DNA from 4 places in the Oceanisphaera sediminis genome. Region 2 is predicted to be linked to each of the others. Evidence: predicted binding sites of a transcription regulator. Region 2 holds the regulator's gene; each other region holds the start of a gene.

Evidence for each region. Region 2 encodes sigma-54, which starts transcription at its own class of promoters, with help from an activator protein. Its sites were predicted from a motif close to TGGCACNGTTTTNGCTT; they were not measured.
Region 1: the regulator sigma-54 is predicted to act here: its motif matches at 2,378-2,394, upstream of ABD827_RS12165 (flagellar hook-length control protein FliK).
Region 3: the regulator sigma-54 is predicted to act here: its motif matches at 1,426-1,442, upstream of ABD827_RS09360 (ammonium transporter).
Region 4: the regulator sigma-54 is predicted to act here: its motif matches at 1,892-1,908, upstream of ABD827_RS12320 (flagellar basal body rod protein FlgF).

Annotation. Positions count from the first base shown of each region.
Region 1 is NZ_BAABDS010000036.1:200,603-204,814, reverse strand. It holds gene fliH (flagellar assembly protein FliH) at 1-574, shown strand, start outside; gene fliI (flagellar protein export ATPase FliI) at 561-1,892, shown strand; gene fliJ (flagellar export protein FliJ) at 1,892-2,329, shown strand; gene ABD827_RS12165 (flagellar hook-length control protein FliK) at 2,458-4,212, shown strand, end outside.
Region 2 is NZ_BAABDS010000038.1:49,032-53,243, forward strand. It holds gene rapZ (RNase adapter RapZ) at 1-72, opposite strand, end outside; gene ptsN (PTS IIA-like nitrogen regulatory protein PtsN) at 83-529, opposite strand; gene hpf (ribosome hibernation promoting factor) at 532-819, opposite strand; gene ABD827_RS12695 (RNA polymerase factor sigma-54) at 844-2,283, opposite strand; gene lptB (LPS export ABC transporter ATP-binding protein) at 2,333-3,058, opposite strand; gene lptA (lipopolysaccharide transport periplasmic protein LptA) at 3,061-3,591, opposite strand; gene lptC (LPS export ABC transporter periplasmic protein LptC) at 3,560-4,108, opposite strand; gene kdsC (3-deoxy-manno-octulosonate-8-phosphatase KdsC) at 4,105-4,212, opposite strand, start outside.
Region 3 is NZ_BAABDS010000027.1:58,012-62,223, forward strand. It holds gene ABD827_RS09355 (hypothetical protein) at 1-1,343, shown strand, start outside; gene ABD827_RS09360 (ammonium transporter) at 1,562-2,770, shown strand; gene ABD827_RS09365 (dicarboxylate/amino acid:cation symporter) at 3,312-4,212, shown strand, end outside.
Region 4 is NZ_BAABDS010000036.1:236,458-240,669, reverse strand. It holds gene ABD827_RS12330 (flagellar hook assembly protein FlgD) at 1-370, shown strand, start outside; gene flgE (flagellar hook protein FlgE) at 382-1,683, shown strand; gene ABD827_RS12320 (flagellar basal body rod protein FlgF) at 1,992-2,735, shown strand; gene flgG (flagellar basal-body rod protein FlgG) at 2,747-3,535, shown strand; gene flgH (flagellar basal body L-ring protein FlgH) at 3,603-4,212, shown strand, end outside.

The DNA.
Region 1 (4,212 bases), on a different contig from region 2:
AGGCTTTGAACAGGGCAAACAAGAAGGCCTGGTCGCCGGGCAGGAAGAGGGGCGCCTCACCGGGCTGCAACAGGGCCACGAGGCCGGTCTCAAGCAGGGGCTGGAACAGGGGCTGGCCGAAGGGCAGCAGCAAATAGAACAGCAGCAGCAGCAGTGGCAGCAGCTGCTTGAACAGTTGCAGGCACCGCTGGCGCAGATAGATCAGGTGGTAGAGCAAAGTCTGGTCACCCTGGCGCAGGAGCTGGCCCGTAATCTGCTCAAGACCGAAGCGACTACCTCGCCGCAGTTGTTGCTGGCCACGGTGCGTGAAGCGGTGGCGGCCTTGCCCGGGCATGAGGGAGACGTGACCCTGTTTCTGCACCCGGACGATATGGCCATTATCGAGCAGCATTTCGACGAAAAGAGCCGCCGTCAGCGACGGTGGGAACTGGTGAGCGAGCCGGATCTGGTCCGGGGCGATGTGCGGGTAAAAACCGCGTTATCCGAGCTGGATGTGAGCCTGGCACTGCGTATTGACGAGCTGATGGCCAACTTCATCAAGGCCAACTGGATTCGTTTCCATGACACTCCCTGAGCGGCTGGCGGCTTATCAGGCCAGGGGCTTGATGCCGGCCATGGCGGCCAGCGGCAAGCTGACCCGGGTGGTTGGCCTTACGCTGGAGGCGGTGGGCTGTACCGCCGCCGTCGGCAGTCAGTGCAAGATTCAGACGATGTTTGGTGAAATGGACGCCGAAGTGGTCGGTTTTGCCGACGACCGGCTGTTTCTGATGCCCAGTGAATCGCTCAAAGGCGTGATTCCCGGCGCCCGCGTCACGCCGGTGGGGCAAGGCGCCGGGGTACCAGTAGGCATGGAGTTGCTGGGGCGGGTGATCGACGGCATCGGCCAGCCGCTGGACGGCCTGGGGCCCATCGTCACCAGCAATACCGCCGATTTTACCGCCCAACGGCTTAACCCGATGGCGCGCAAACCCATCGAAGCACCGATGGACGTGGGCGTGCGCGCCATTAATGCCCTGTTGACCGTGGGGCGGGGTCAGCGCATGGGGCTGTTTGCCGGCTCAGGCGTCGGCAAGAGTGTGCTGTTGGGCATGATGACCCGCGGCGCCAAGGCCGATGTGGTGATAGTGGGGCTGATTGGTGAACGGGGCCGGGAGGTCAAAGAGTTCATCGATGTGATTCTCGGCGAAGAGGGGCGCGCCCGATCCGTGGTGGTGGCGGCCCCGGCCGATGCCTCGCCGCTGATGCGACTCAAGGGCTGTGAAACGGCGTTGACGCTGGCGGAATACTTTCGCGATCAGGGACTCAACGTGCTGCTGCTGATGGACTCCCTGACCCGCTATGCCCAGGCCCAGCGGGAAATTGCGCTGGCGGTTGGCGAGCCCCCGGCCAGCAAGGGCTATCCGCCCTCGGTGTTTGCCCGCCTGCCGGCGCTGGTGGAGCGAGCGGGTAACGGCGCCGAAGGCCAGGGCAGCATCACCGCCTTCTTCACCGTACTGACCGAAGGGGACGATCTGCAGGACCCCATTGCCGATGCGGCCCGGGCCATTCTCGATGGTCACATCGTGCTGTCGCGTCAATTGGCCGACAGCGGCCATTATCCGGCCATCGATATCGAAAAGTCGATCAGCCGGGTAATGACGGCGGTGACCACCGATGCCCATCAGCAGCAGGCGCGTGCGGTCAAGCAGGCCTATGCCCTCTATCAGCAGAATCACGACTTGATCAACCTCGGCGCCTATCAGTCCGGCGCCGATCCCCGGCTGGACATGGCGATTCATGTTCGCCCCCGGCTGGATCACTTTTTGACCCAGAGCATGAAAGACGTGGTGGAGTTTCCCATGTGCCTGACCGATCTTGAAACCATCAGCAAACCGCTGTTGAGAGCCGGTTGATGAGTCGGGCATTACGGTTGTTGCTGGATCAGCTCGATGGTCAGGAACGCAAGGCGGCGGCCGAGCTGGGCGCGGCCCAGTTGCAGTTGCAACAGCTGGAACAACAGCAGCAGACCCTGAGCCAGTATCAGCGTCATTACAGTCAGGAATTTCAAAGCCGCGGCCAACAAGGCCTCAGCGCCCACCAGTTCGGGCACTTTCAGGGCTTTATCGACAAGCTGGAATTGTCTCAGCAACAGCAACAGCAGGGCTTGCAGCAGGCCAGGCAACAGCTGGAGCAAAGCCGCAGCGCCTGGATGGCGGTACGCACCCGCAAGCAGGCGATCGACAAGCTGATGGAGCGGGACGCCGAGCGACAGCGGCTGGAAAGCGCCCGTCAGGAGCAGAAAATGCTCGATAACCTTGCCATCTACCGGTTTCACAAAAAAAGTCTTTAGTGTTTGTTTGCCGAGTATCTTGCACTTGCCGCTGTGATCTTGCGTAACTGGTGCGTTCTTTGCATAAGCTATGACGTCGATTCGATGACAGACGGCACAGCCGCAGGATTTACGGGGATCACTTCATCATGACCATGAACATCATGTCTATGCGGGTTCAGGCCGGCACGGAAACGGGCGCTGGCGTCACCGAGGGTGATAACAGCGGGAAGTCCGGCCGGTTTGCCGATGTGCTGATGCAGCAGACCGACTCCGGAAAAAGTGCCACACCGGCGACGGCCAACCCTCGGCAGCCGGCTGCCGAAGCGCTGCCGGATGACGTTGATATCGCCGCTTTAGAAGCCGATGTGCAGGATGAAAGTGTAGCGTCGGCTGCAACCTCTTCATCGCAGGAAGAGACGGCGGATAATCGCGACGCGAAGCCGGAGAACAGCTCCGAGCCTGCCCCCTCGCTTTCTTCTTTGTCGGCAACCCTACCGACGACGCCAATCTCGGCGCCGAGCAATATGGCAGCCGAGTCCGCTCCGGCCGGTGAGCGTTCCACCGACGACACTGCCGGTGACGCACCGATACGCCCGGCATCGATGCCGACATCGACGAAAACCACTGCCGGTGCGGTGCTGCTTTCCGATATCGATACCGTACCGGCTGCGAAAGCAGAGACAGGAAACGAAGCTGAAGCCGAAGGCAGTGACACGGTGAAGGACGCGGCGAAGGGGGCTGTGATTGACGCCACCGACAGCCGGCGTCGGTCTGGCGTCGAGTCGTTAACCGACGCGGGTCGTTCGACAACCACAACAGCGCCAGCCTCGTCTTCCCGGCAGGAAAGCGGCAGTCCATTGCCACCGGCAACGGCGACGAAAGCCGACCGGCAAGCGCTCGACGCACGTTCGCCAGAGCAGACCCCCAAGGCTGGCCCTGCCGTCTTCGAAGGGGCTTCAGGCCAGGCAGCAGCACCGGTTACAGGTGCGCGGGAGCCGGTAGTGACTGCTCCTCAAGCGGTCGAGAACCCCGACGTTGTTGCGCTTGATGAAGTCGAAGGCCGTGCGGTACAGAAGCAGGCCGAGCGCACCACCGCCGAGGCGACGGCGGCGTCAGCCGCCTCGCGGAGCGAGTCAAGCCGGCAGAGCGAAACAGTGCCCGCGGCAAGTCGGCCAAAGATAACCGTGGAGGTCCCCCCGGCTGATACGCGCAGAGACACGGCAAACTCTCAGACGGCGGACTCGCTGGCAAATAAAGATGCCGTGGCGGTGCGGCAACAAGAGGCCACCTCGGCTCGCCCCCCCGAATGGCTGGCGCAAATAGAACATGGTCGCCGTTGGTCGCAACCCGACTTGCGGGCCGGCTCGCCGATGAATACCGACGATAACGGCAACGCCTTGCCGTCGGTTGATCTCGCCGAGGGCGATGGTGAACAGGAAAGCCAGGCGAAGCCGGTGAGCACCGCCTCGAACATGCCTGAACCTGCGCCGGCCTCCCTGTTGTCGAGCCAGTCTGGTGGCGAAGGGGCGCCGGCGATGAACCAGGGTCCCGTTAGTCATGATGCCGGTCTGGCGGTGGTGAACCGGGATGGCATTCAGACAGGCTCTACAGCCGAGCGCCCGGTGTTAGCGGATCGGGTGGTCACGCTGCAGCAAGGCGCACCGGAACAAAGCGCAAAACAGCTGTCGCAACAGGTACAGGTGATGGTGAGCCAGAATCTGCAGGAGGCGGAAATTCGTCTTGATCCGTCGAATCTGGGCGGTCTTCGAATTCAGGTGAAAATGGAGCAGGGGGAGGTGCAGGTCCAGTTTCTGGCCAGCCATCCTCAGGCCCGGGAACTGCTCGACCAGGCCTTGCCGCGGCTGAGAGACATGCTGAGCCAGCAGGGGCTTAACCTGAGT
Region 2 (4,212 bases):
CAGATCCTCGAGCACACGCAGGGCCACGGTTTTACCCGAGCCCGAACGACCACTGACGATCACCAGCTGCATATTGTTCTCCTCAGGAAGACACCATGATGTGATAGAGCTCGTCATCGCTGCCGGCCTGGCGCAACTGCTTGCAGACCTGTTTGTTGCTGAGCTTTTCGGCAATCAATGACAGCGTCTTGAGATGCTGCTTACATTCTTGTTCCGGTACCAGCAGGGCGAATACCAGGCCTACGGGCTGATTGTCAATGGCATCAAACTCCACCGGCTCGGCAAAGGTGAGTAGCACCGCCGTCGCCTGGTTGTCATTGCTGATACGGCCATGGGGAATGGCAATACCGTTGCCGATGCCGGTGCTGCCCATTTTTTCCCGGGCCAGCAGGCAGTCGAACAGCTGCTGGCTGCTGATATCGAGATGCAGGGCGGCCAGCTCGCTGATGATTTCGAGAGCTCGTTTTTTGCTCGTGCAGGGGACTGCACTGCGGGTGCAGTCCCTGCTCAGTATGTCGGCGACTTCCATGGTTATTTTTGCTTGAGCTTCTCTTTGTGTTTGATGATCTGGCGATCGAGCTTGTCGATCAAGCCATCGATGGCGGCGTACATGTCGTCATGTTGGGCGTTGGCAAAAATTTCACCGCCGCTGAGATGCATTTTGGCTTCGGCCACCTGCTGCAATTTTTCCAGGGTGAGGACGACGTGTACATTGGTGATGTTGTCGAAGTGACGCTCCAGTCGGGCAAACTTGCTGTTCACATAGTCACGCAGGGAATCGGTGACTTCTACATGGTGTCCAGTCAGATTTATTTGCATATCGTCTTCCTTCTAGATCTGCCTTTACATCAGGCGCTTACGCTGATTGGAAGGGGGGATGGCCAGCGACTCCCGGTACTTGGCGATGGTCCGCCTGGCCACCTGTATCCCCTGTTCGGCCAGCAACTGGGCAATTTTACTGTCGCTCAGTGGCTTGGCCGGGTTTTCCGCACCGACCAGTTTCCTGATCAGGGCGCGAATTGCCGTCGACGAACATTCTCCGCCACTGTCGGTACCCACATGGCTGGAGAAAAAATACTTCAGCTCGAACACCCCTCTGGGGGTATGCATGAATTTCTGCGTGGTCACTCGGGAGATGGTGGATTCGTGCATTTCCACCGCTTCGGCCACATCATTCAGCACCATCGGCTTCATGGCCTCGGGCCCGTACTCAAAGAATGCCTGTTGTTGTTCAACAATACAATTGGCAACCTTGAGCAAGGTCTCATTTCGGCTTTCCAGGCTCTTGATAAACCATTTGGCATCCTGCAAATGGTTACGAATAAACTGGCCGTCTTCACTGTTTCTGGGCTGGCGCGCCATGGCGGCGTAGGTCTGATTCAGCCGTACCTTGGGCATGGCGTCATGATTGAGTTCGGCAACCCAGACGTCCTGGCGTTTGGTCACCACCACATCCGGGATCACGTACTCGGAACTGCTCTGAATCACGCTGTTGCCGGGCCTGGGCTCCAGCTGCTGGATCAGGGCCAGCACATCCCTGAGTTCTTCTTCCTTCAGCCTGGTTTTACGTTGCAGGGTGCGATAGTCCCGGTTGCCGAGCAGATCCATGTGTTGCTCAAGCACCAGACGGGCCTCGTTCAGCCAGGGAGTGTCGGCGGGAAAGTGCTCGAGTTGAATGCGCAGGCATTCCTGCACGCTGCGGGCGGCGACGCCGACAGGGTCGAAGTGCTGAATGCGCTTCAACACCGCTTCCACCTCGTCTGCCTCGATTTCCTGGTCGCCACCGGAGACGGCGGCGAGGATATCTTCCAGATCCTGGGTCAGATAACCGGCGTCATCGATGGCGTCGATAATGGCCAGGGCGATGGCCTGATCGGTTTCACTAAAGGGGGTCAGCTGCATCTGCCACAGCAGGTAATCCTGCAGCGTTTCGGTGGTTTCTCCCTGATAGACGGTATCTTCCATTCCTTCGGGCAGGCCGCCGTTACCACTGCTGCCGGAGGAGGCGGTATAGATATCATCCCAATGAGTGTCCATCGGCAGTTCGTCGGACAGCTGGCTTTGCTCCATGGAGGTATCGGCAGCCATTTGCTCGTCGCTGCCACCGTCGGCCACTTCTATGCTGTCCGGCTCTTCCTGCTCCAGCAGGGGATTGTTTTCCAGGGCCAGCTGAATTTCCTGCTGCAGCTCCAGGCTCGACAGCTGCAGCAGGCGAATGGCCTGTTGCAGCTGGGGGGTCATGGTCAGTTGCTGCCCCAGACGTAACTGAAGAGTTGGCTTCATTGTAGAAAAGTCCTTCTATGTCAACCGCATGGGTCTTCAGCGGGCCAGCTCAGAGGCTGAATTGTTCACCAAGATAGACTTTCTTGACCTGCTCGTTCGCGAGTATTTCGGTCGGTGTGCCGGCGGCGATACGATGACCGTGGCTGACAATGTAGGCCCGTTCGCAGACATCGAGGGTCTCACGCACGTTATGGTCGGTAATCAGCACGCCCAGGCCGCGATCACGCAGGTGCAGGATGATTTTCTTGATATCGATCACCGAGATGGGATCGACCCCGGCGAAGGGCTCATCCAGCAGAATGAAACGCGGATCGGCCGCCAGCGCCCGGGCTATTTCCACCCGGCGGCGCTCGCCACCGGACAGGCTCATGCCGGCGCTGTCGCGGATATGAGTGATATTGAACTCTTCCAGCAACTGCTCCATTTTTTCGTCGCGGCCGGCGGCATCCAGATCCTGGCGGGTTTCGAGCACCGCCATCAGGTTGTCGGCCACGCTCAGGCGCCGAAAAATGGACGCTTCCTGGGGCAGGTAACCGATACCGGCCCGGGCTCGCACATGCATGGGCTCATGGCTGATGTCCTGTTCGTCGATGGTGATGCTGCCGGCATCGCGCTGTACCAGGCCCACTATCATGTAGAAGGAGGTGGTCTTGCCGGCGCCGTTGGGACCGAGCAGGCCGACGATCTGACCGGTGTTGACGGTCAGGCTGACATCGGCCACCACCTGGCGGCCCTTGTAACTTTTCTGCAGCCCGCGGGCTTTCAGTGTTGCCATGATCAGTTCTGCGTCTCTTTTTTATTTATGTCCTGCAGTTGTTCGGGCAGAAAAATGGTGGTGACGCGGTCTTTTCCGCCCTGGCTTTCGGCTTCCATCTGCTCCTTGTCGATATGGTAGCGGATTCGGTAGCCGGTCACGATATTGTCGTTTTGCGTGAGCTTCGCTTCCTTCAGCAGGGTGATGGTGCGTGCCTTCATATCGTAGTGGATTTCCCGGGCCTCGGCCTTGACCGGCTGGCCGCTGTCGAGCACCTGATAGTAGGTGGCCGGTGCGCCGTGGGCGGTCATCGATTGCAGGCCCTGGTCGTTGCGGATCACCACCAGTTTGTCGGCCTGCACATCCATGGTGCCTTGTTTGACCACGACCCGATCGCTGAAGGTGACCTTGTTGTCGACCAGCTCCACCAGCTGACGACCGGCATCGATGGTCACCGGCTGGTTGAAGTCTGCCTCTTTGGCCTCGGCCAGACTCAGGCCGAGGGCCAGCAGGCCACCGATGCTAAGGAGTAAAGTAGGTTGCCCGGGTTTCATGCAGTAATTCCACCGTTTGTTGATCAAGCTTGCCCAGCAGCCCCTGGCCCTGGGCCTGATAAGTGGGGCTGTTCAGTTGTACGTTCCGGTTGGATCGCAGCTGATTCTTAATAAAATCCAGTTCCAGATATTCGGTGGTCAGGGTTCTCACCAGGGCATCCGGTTGCAGCCCCCGGCCGACCACGGTGCCGTTCAGTACCGCGTTATCATTGGTGTTGAGCATGCCCTCGTCACCGCTCAGCCGCCATTGGGGCTGGCCATCGGGCGAATAGAGCAAGATAACAGGTTTTTCCATCAGGGTCATGGCCAGCGGTTGGTAGTACTCCGCATATTCCGCATCCAGTCCGCGGTAGGGCAGACCCAGCTGGTTGTATTGCACGCTGCGCAGGTTTTTGGCAATAAAATCCGGCTGATAATCCTGCTGATTGACCGGGGCATCGGTGACCGGCCGAAACCACTGCCAGCAGACCAGCGCGACCAGAAACAGGCCACCAAACCACCAGATCTGGCGGCTCACAGGCTCATGCCCCTGGCCTGTTCCAGCTCGCCCCGCGCCTCAAGCAGCAGGTCGCATACTTCGCGCACCGCGCCTCGGCCGCCGTCGATGCGGGTAACATAGTC
Region 3 (4,212 bases), on a different contig from region 2:
TCAAGGTATCTCGCATTCTGCGGGAGGCAACCGAACACCGGTTGGATATGTACCTCTTTATTCCCGGCGAACTGGGGCTGAACACCAATGTAGTGCCGGAAGAAGAGTTTTACCACAGCGCCATTCAGGTACAGCGCACCTATTTCAGTGACCAGCCGCTGCTGCCACTGGTACACAGCCGACTGGCCCGCCGGGGCAAGCTCACCACCGAGCAATACCGGCTCAGCCTCAGCCTCTATGCCTATCAGTACGTGGTGGGGCTGGAGCAGTCCTGTCACAAGCTGCGTAACGAAAAAGACGGCGCCGGCCAGGAGGCGATAGAAGAGGTGATCGCCCTGGCCCAGGATATTCTGCGCCGCCTGCGCCGCAATGTGCCCACCGATCAGACCCTGCTCAAGTACTACGCCAATATCGACAACTATCTGTCCTGGTTTACCGAGCAGCGGCTGTTGTCGCTGGTCGCCCATCTGCCCCGCAACGGCGACTACAAGACCACCAAGTCACTGCTGCTGGAAGTGTGTGATATCGAACGCCGGCATCGTGAACGGCAGCAATATAATTCCAGCCACACCACGGAGGCGCTGTCGCGCATCTCCAACAAGATGCGGCTGCTGCGCAGATTGATCGAATATCCGGTAACGCTCAAGGAGAAAACCCGGGAGCTGGGTGGCGGCGAGCAGAAGCTGCTCAAGGCCGGGGTCACCGCCGTGGTGATGACCTCGGTGTCGCTGGCCGCCTACGAGGTGCGCGAAACCCTGGGCGGTATCTCGCTGATGGTGATTTTCGCCCTGGCCCTACTTTATGCTCTGCGTGAACTGTTCAAGGACGACTTGCGCAACACCCTGTGGCGCTGGCTGCGCAAGGGGCGCCCCAAATGGCGACGACAGTATTTTGATGTGCACAGCACCCAACTGGTGGGCCGCCAGCTGGAGTGGTTCGACTACCGGCGCAGCTCGCGACTGGATGACGATATTCTGGCCGCCCGGCGCGCCACCATCAGCCAGCGGGAAGAGGTGATCATGCACTATGGCAGCCACTCCCGCATGTTGCCCACCCGTTTTCTGAGTGGCTACGAGCAGACACGCGAAGTACTGCAGCTGGACTTGAGTCTGCTGTCCAAGCTGATGGAAAAGGGCTCGCATCATGTCTATCAGTTGAACGAGGGGCAGGTGTCCCGCCAATCGGTGGAAAAACGCTATCTGATCAACCTGGTCACCCGCGAAATACAGGGCCAGAAGCCGCCGGTTATTCAGCGCTGGAAGGTGGTGATGAGCCGCTCCAAAATCGTGGAAATAGAGGAAATTCCGCAACGAAAACCCGCCGGCTCTTCTTCACAAGCATAATAACCCTCCTTGTCTCAACCCCGTTCGACCACGAACACCGGGCGACTCAATCATCCTGACTCGACTATTGGCCCTTACACTTTGGCATGATTAATGCCTGTTATTTTATGTGAGCGACATCACACGACACCTCGCACTATTCTGGCCAGGCAACAACGGCATTGCACCATAGTAATGCAACACCTGCACCACCACGGAGCATGAAGGAGAAGAGATTCATGGACAGTATCAGTACCGCCATCGACACCCTGGCACAGAGTGCCAACACCCTGTTTATTCTGATGGGGTCTGTCATGGTGTTTGCCATGCACGCCGGCTTCGCCTTTCTCGAAGTGGGCACGGTGCGCCACAAGAACCAGGTCAACGCCCTGGCCAAGATCATGACCGACTTCGGCTTTTCCGCCGTCGCCTACTTCTTTGTCGGCTACTGGGTGGCCTATGGCGTCACCTTCTTTCAGGACGCCGAAACCCTGTCTGCCGGTCAGGGCTACGAGCTGGTCAAGTTCTTCTTTCTGATGACCTTTGCCGCCGCCATTCCCGCCATCGTTTCCGGCGGCATCGCCGAGCGGGCCAAATTCTGGCCCATTCTGTGCGCGTCATCGCTGTCGGTGGCCCTGGTCTATCCGTTTTTCGAAGGCATCGCCTGGAACGGCAACTTCGGCCTGCAAGCCTGGCTGGAAAACACCTTCGGCGCGCCCTTTCATGACTTTGCCGGCTCTGTGGTGGTGCATGGCGTTGGCGGCTGGATAGCCCTGGTGGCGGTATTGCTGCTGGGTGTACGCCGGGGTCGTTACCGCAACGGCAAGCTGGTGGCCTTTCCGCCGTCCAACATTCCCTTTCTGGCCCTCGGCGCCTGGATACTGTCCATCGGCTGGTTCGGCTTCAACGTGATGTCGGCCCAGACTCTGGACGGCATTTCCGGCCTGGTGGCACTGAACTCCATGATGGCCATGGTCGGTGGCATTATCGCCGCGCTGATCCTGGGCAAGAATGACCCGGGCTTCATCCATAACGGTCCGTTGGCCGGCCTGGTGGCGGTGTGTGCCGGCTCGGATCTGATGCACCCCATCGGAGCCCTGGTGGTGGGCATGATCGCCGGCGGCCTGTTCGTGTGGCTGTTTACCCTGCAGCAGAACAAGTTGAAGATCGACGATGTGCTGGGTGTCTGGCCGCTGCACGGCATTTGCGGCGCTTGGGGTGGCATTGCCGCCGGTATTTTTGGCCAGCAGGCACTGGGTGGCCTGGGCGGCGTCAGCATTCTCTCTCAGCTGCTGGGCACCGCCGCCGGTATCCTGGTGGCCCTGTTGGGCGGCCTGCTGGTGTACGGCAGCATCAAGCTGCTGGTGGGTATTCGTCTGACCGAAGAGCAGGAGTTCAACGGTGCCGATCTCAGCATCCACAAGATTGCCGCCACCTTCAACGACTGAGTCATCCCAATCTAAATAAAGATATGATCTATTTTAGAACCGGACACGAGAGGCAACAGAGTCACCTCCCACAGGCGACGCCGCAGCAGAGGGGCGGATGAAGGGTTCTACTTCAGCGACCATCACATGACAGGACGTCATGTGCTGAGCGCCACATGGAGGTGCTTGCAGCGTGTCGGTGGAGTTGACCCTTCGTTCGACCTTTACCGGGCAGCTAAACAGACCCGTTAGTTTTACAGATTGATATAAGACCATCACGTCTTTCACAGCAGGCGCTACCTTAATGTAAAGGTGGCGCCTGTTGCGATTCGGACTATCAGCATGATCTCACACAAAGTTTGATTTCAGTAGTAAAAAAGAGAATCAATGAGCACTCACAAAGCAGAAAACTTCACGCCAAGACAAAAAAATGGCATTCTGCGCGCCGCTCCGCCACACCCGACCCGCTCGGTGTGACGAATCAGAGGCTCCAAACCTCACCTCAGGGCATCCTTGATGCCACCGTTTTGCTCCCTTATATCGGATAAGGAGAATCCATCTGATGACTACCGACAAGAAAAAAATGTCGCTGACCGGCAAGGTCCTGCTGGGCATGAGCCTGGGTATTGTGGCCGGCTTTATCTTCCGTACCCTGCTGGCCGACGTCACCTTCGTGCAGGAATATATCGTCAATGGTCTGCTGCAGGTGGGTGGCGAAATCTTTATCGCCAGCCTCAAGATGCTGGTGGTACCGTTGATTTTCGTGTCTTTGGTCTGCGGCACCAGCTCACTGAAAGACCTTTCCACCCTGGGACGCCTCGGGGGCAAGACACTGGCGTTTTATCTGGTCACCACCGCCATCGCCATCACCCTGGCGCTGTTGATGGGCAACCTGTTCAAACCCGGTGACGGCGTCGACCTGACCAGCGCCACCACCTTCGCCGCCAAGGAAGCGCCCAGCCTGGGCCAGGTGATTGTCGGCATGTTCCCCACCAACCCCATCAATTCGATGGCCGAGGGCAACACCCTGCAGATCATCGTGTTTGCGGTACTGTTCGGCATCGCCATCAGCCTGGCCGGCAAACCGGGCGAGCGCATTGCCGCCCTGTTCAATGACTTCAACGAGGTCATCATGAAGCTGGTGACGCTGCTGATGAACGTGGCGCCCTTTGGCGTCTTCTGCCTGATGGCCCAGCTGTTTACCAGCCTGGGACTGGATGCCATCGTCAACCTGCTGGAGTATTTCCTGGTGCTGGCCGGTACCCTGCTGCTGCATGGTCTGGTGACCTACTCCGTCATGTTCCGGGTCTTTACCGGCCTGAATCCGCTGACCTTCCTCAAGAAAATGGAAGATGCGGTGATGTTCGCCTTTTCCACCGCCTCCTCCAACGCCACCATTCCGGTGACCATGGAGACCGCGACCCGCCGCATGGGGGTAGACAACAAGGTGGCCGCCTTTACCG
Region 4 (4,212 bases), on a different contig from region 2:
GGATCGGGCCGAGCCGGTAGATGGCGTGGCCGTGACCGGTGAGGGCGCCGATAACGTGTTGATAAGAATAGAGAACGAAAAGGGCGAATTGATACGTAGCATTCCCCTGGATGGCCCACAACAAGGCAACGTGCCATTTAGCTGGGACGGCCTGAATGACAAGGGGGAGCCGGCTCCCGAGGGCCGCTACAAAATCAAGGTCAGCGGCCTGATTGACAATCAGCGTGAAGACCTAAACGCCCTGGCCTTTGGCCGGGTCGACAGCGTGACCTTAGGCAGTGCCAACAGCCCAACCCTGGTGAATCTTGCTGGTCTTGGGGGCATTCCCCTGAATCAGGTACTCGAAATAGCTGGCCGTAAAGCGGCGTAAGGAGAACATTAATGTCTTTTAATATTGCCCTGAGCGGTGTGAATGCGTCCCAGAAAGACCTGGACGTGACCGCCAATAACATTGCCAACGTCAATACCATTGGCTTTAAAGAGTCCCGCGCCGAATTTGCCGACGTGTACGCCAACTCCATTTTTTCCAACTCCAAAACCAGTACCGGCAGCGGTGTGCAAACCGCCTCGGTGGCCCAACAGTTTCACCAGGGCGCACTGCAGTTCACCAACAACTCGCTGGACATGGCCATCAACGGCAGCGGCTTCTTCGTGATGTCCAACGAACTCGGCTCGCTCGATCGTACTTTTACCCGTGCCGGTGCCTTTCGCCTCAACGATCAGGGCTTTGTTACCAACTCTCAGGGCAACTACCTGCAAACCTATGCCGCCAACGAGGACGGTACCCCGTCCGGTCTGGGCCTGAACACCACCCAGCCACTGCGGATCCCCGACAAGGCCGGTGATCCTCAGGCGACGACTGAGATCAAGACCGGTGTCAATCTGCCGGTCAAGGCCGATTCCCTAACGGTCGCCGATTTTGATCCTACAGATTCTGCAACTTATACCTCGTCGACCTCTATGACGGTGTACGACTCTCTGGGGGATACTCACACCATGACCCAGTATTTCGTGAAAGACGATACAGCGGCGCCCGGCGAAAACAAATGGCAGATGTTTGTCTATGTAGATGGTAAAAATGCCTTGGGTACCACCGATGTACCACCTCTGCCCGACCCTACCAGTGTACCGGTAATCAATACTCAAGAGCTGCAATTTGATACGGGTGGTCAGTTGCTGTCAAAAACACCAGATCCTCTGACAACCGAGCCTTTGAATTTTAGTAACGGTTCTAATCCGGCTCAGACGTTGGACGTTAAAATAGACTCTGCCACCCTGAACTCCGGCCCCTTCGAAGTCACTCAATCCAGCCAGGACGGCACCACCGTCGGCCGCCTGACCAAGGTGGATGTTGGTGCAGACGGCTTGGTGCAGGCGACCTACAGCAACGGCAGTACCGAAAACTTGGGCATCGTAGCCATGGCGCGCTTCCCGAACGATCAGGGCCTGACCCAGGTTGGTGATACCCAATGGCGTGAATCGTTGCTGTCGGGCGAGGCGGTTACCGGTCAGCCCAATACCGGTATTTTCGGCAAGGTCAGCGTGGCGGCGCTGGAGCAATCCAATACCAACCTGACCACCGAGCTGGTAGACCTGATCACCGCCCAGCGTAACTTCCAGGCCAACTCCCGGGCGCTGGAAGTGAACAGCACACTGCAGCAGACCATATTGCAGATCCGGTAACCTAAATCGTGAGGGGTAAGGCGTGAAGAGTGAGGGAGGCAGACAAAGAAAAGTCTGACTCCCCTATGTGGCCTGTGGCTTTTGGACCACAGATAGTCGGTAAATTTTGTTCTGATAGAAACAATCGGTGTTGGGTTGTTTAACACCGATTGTTGAGCTTTTGTCTCAACCCCCTCACGCCTCTCGCTTTACCCCTCACTATGTTTAATGGCACCAATTTTGCAGATAACTCTGTAATGTAATTGGTACAATAGCTGACGTTCAGCATCACTCAGTACTTATTCGGCAACAGCGTCGACGGAGCTGAAATGGATCATTTGCTTTATATCGCCATGTCTGGCGCCAAAGAAAACATGCACAGTGTGGCCCTGCGAGCCAACAACCTGGCCAACGCCAATACCACCGGTTTCAAGGCCGATATGGAGCAGGCCCGGGCCATGCAGGCCTTTGGCGAAGGCTTGCCCAGCCGGGTATTTGCCATGGCCGAGCGGCCGGGGCAAAGTTTTGCCTCCGGTCCCATTCAGACCACGGGTCGGGATCTTGACGTTGCCGTGTCCGGCGACGGCTGGCTGGCGGTGGAGTCCAAAGACGGCACCGAGGCTTACACCCGTTTCGGCAATTTGCAGGTGACGCCCGAGGGCATGCTGCAAACCAGCAACGGCCTCAACGTGCTGGACGACAACGGCGGGCCCATTTTTCTGCCGCTGCCGCTGGAAAAAATGGAAATCAACAAAGACGGCACCATCTTTGCCCGGCTGGAAGGCGAGCCGGCCGACGGCGGTGCCGAACTGCAACGCATCAAGACGGTGCTGCCCGAACACGGCGATATCGAAAAAGGACTGGATGGTCTCTTTCGTCGCAAAGACGGTCAGGCCGAGGCACCGTCGGCGCAGGTGCAGCTGATTGCCGGTGCGCTGGAAGGCAGCAACGTCAACCCGGTGGCCGAAATGACCCACCTGATCGATCTGCAGCGGCGTTTTGAAACCCAGATGAAGATGATGAGCCACGCCGAAGAGAATGATAAAGCCCACGCACAGTTGCTGCGCATCTAAAGGAGATTGCGATGAACCCCGCATTATGGATTAGCAAAACCGGCCTCGATGCCCAGCAGACCAATATTTCGGTTACCTCCAACAACCTGGCCAACGCCAGCACCGTTGGTTTCAAGAAAGGCCGGGCCATCTTCGAAGACCTGCTGTATCAGAACGTGCACCAGCCGGGTGGTCGCGCCACCGCCGACACCAACTTGCCCTCCGGTCTTATGCTGGGGGCGGGCAGCAAGGTGGTGGCTACCCAGAAAACCTTTACCCAGGGCAGCGTGCAAACTACCGACAACGCCCTGGATGTGATGATTGATGGCCGGGGCTTCTTCGAGGTGATGCTGCCAGACGGTACCACCGGCTACACCCGTAACGGTCAGTTTGCGCTCAACGACGAAGGCATTATCGTGACCCCCGGCAATGGCTATCCCTTGCTGCCGGAAATGCAGATTCCCGGCAATGCCCAAAGCATCAGCGTGGGCACCAACGGTGAGGTATCGGTACAGCTGGCCGGTCAGGCCGAATCCCAGGTGATTGGCCAGCTGACGCTGACCGACTTTGCCAACCCGTCCGGCCTGCAGCCCAAAGGAGAAAACCTCTACCTGGCAACCCAGTCCAGCGGTGCGCCACTGCAGGGCATTGCCGGTGCCGACGGTTACGGCACCATCAAGCAGGGCATGCTGGAAACCTCCAACGTCAACGTGACCGAAGAGCTGGTCAACCTGATCCAGGCGCAGCGGGTATACGAGATGAACTCCAAGGTGATCTCGTCGGTCGATGAAATGATGGCCTATGTCAATCAGCAGCTGTAATCGGGCATGTTAAGCAGGAATCATGTTAAACAGGAATCATGTTAACCAATGGAGAGTCATGCGTAGCATAACGGCGAGGTTCGGTCTGCTGGTTTTGTGTGTTGGCGGCCTGTCGGCCTGCACCAGCACCCCTTATACTCCCAAGCCGGATGATCCCGCCTTTGCGCCGGTGATCCCCAGCCTGAACGAGCAGCAGCTGGAGCCCAACGGTGGCATCTTCAGAGACAACTACGCCAACAGCCTGTATTCCGACATCAAGGCGCACCGGGTGGGCGACATCATTACCGTCGACCTGGCCGAGTCGACCCGAGCCCAGAAGCGAGCCACCACCCAGCAGGGCAAAGACTCCAGCGTGAACATCAATCCGCTCAGTCTCGGAGGTGCGCCGGTCAACGTCGGCGGCTACCCGCTGCAGGCGTCCATGTCGAGCAGCAACGAATTCGACGGCCAGGCCAACACCAACCAGAGCAACAGCCTGCAGGGCAGCATTACCGTTAGCGTGGCTCAGGTGCTGGACAACGGTAACCTGCTGGTGCAGGGCGAAAAGTGGATCATGCTGAACACCGGCGAAGAATACGTGCGCATCAGCGGCATGATACGGCCGCAGGATATTGGTGCCGACAACCGGGTGGAGTCGACCCGGGTGGCCAACGCCCGCATCTATTACGGCGGCACCG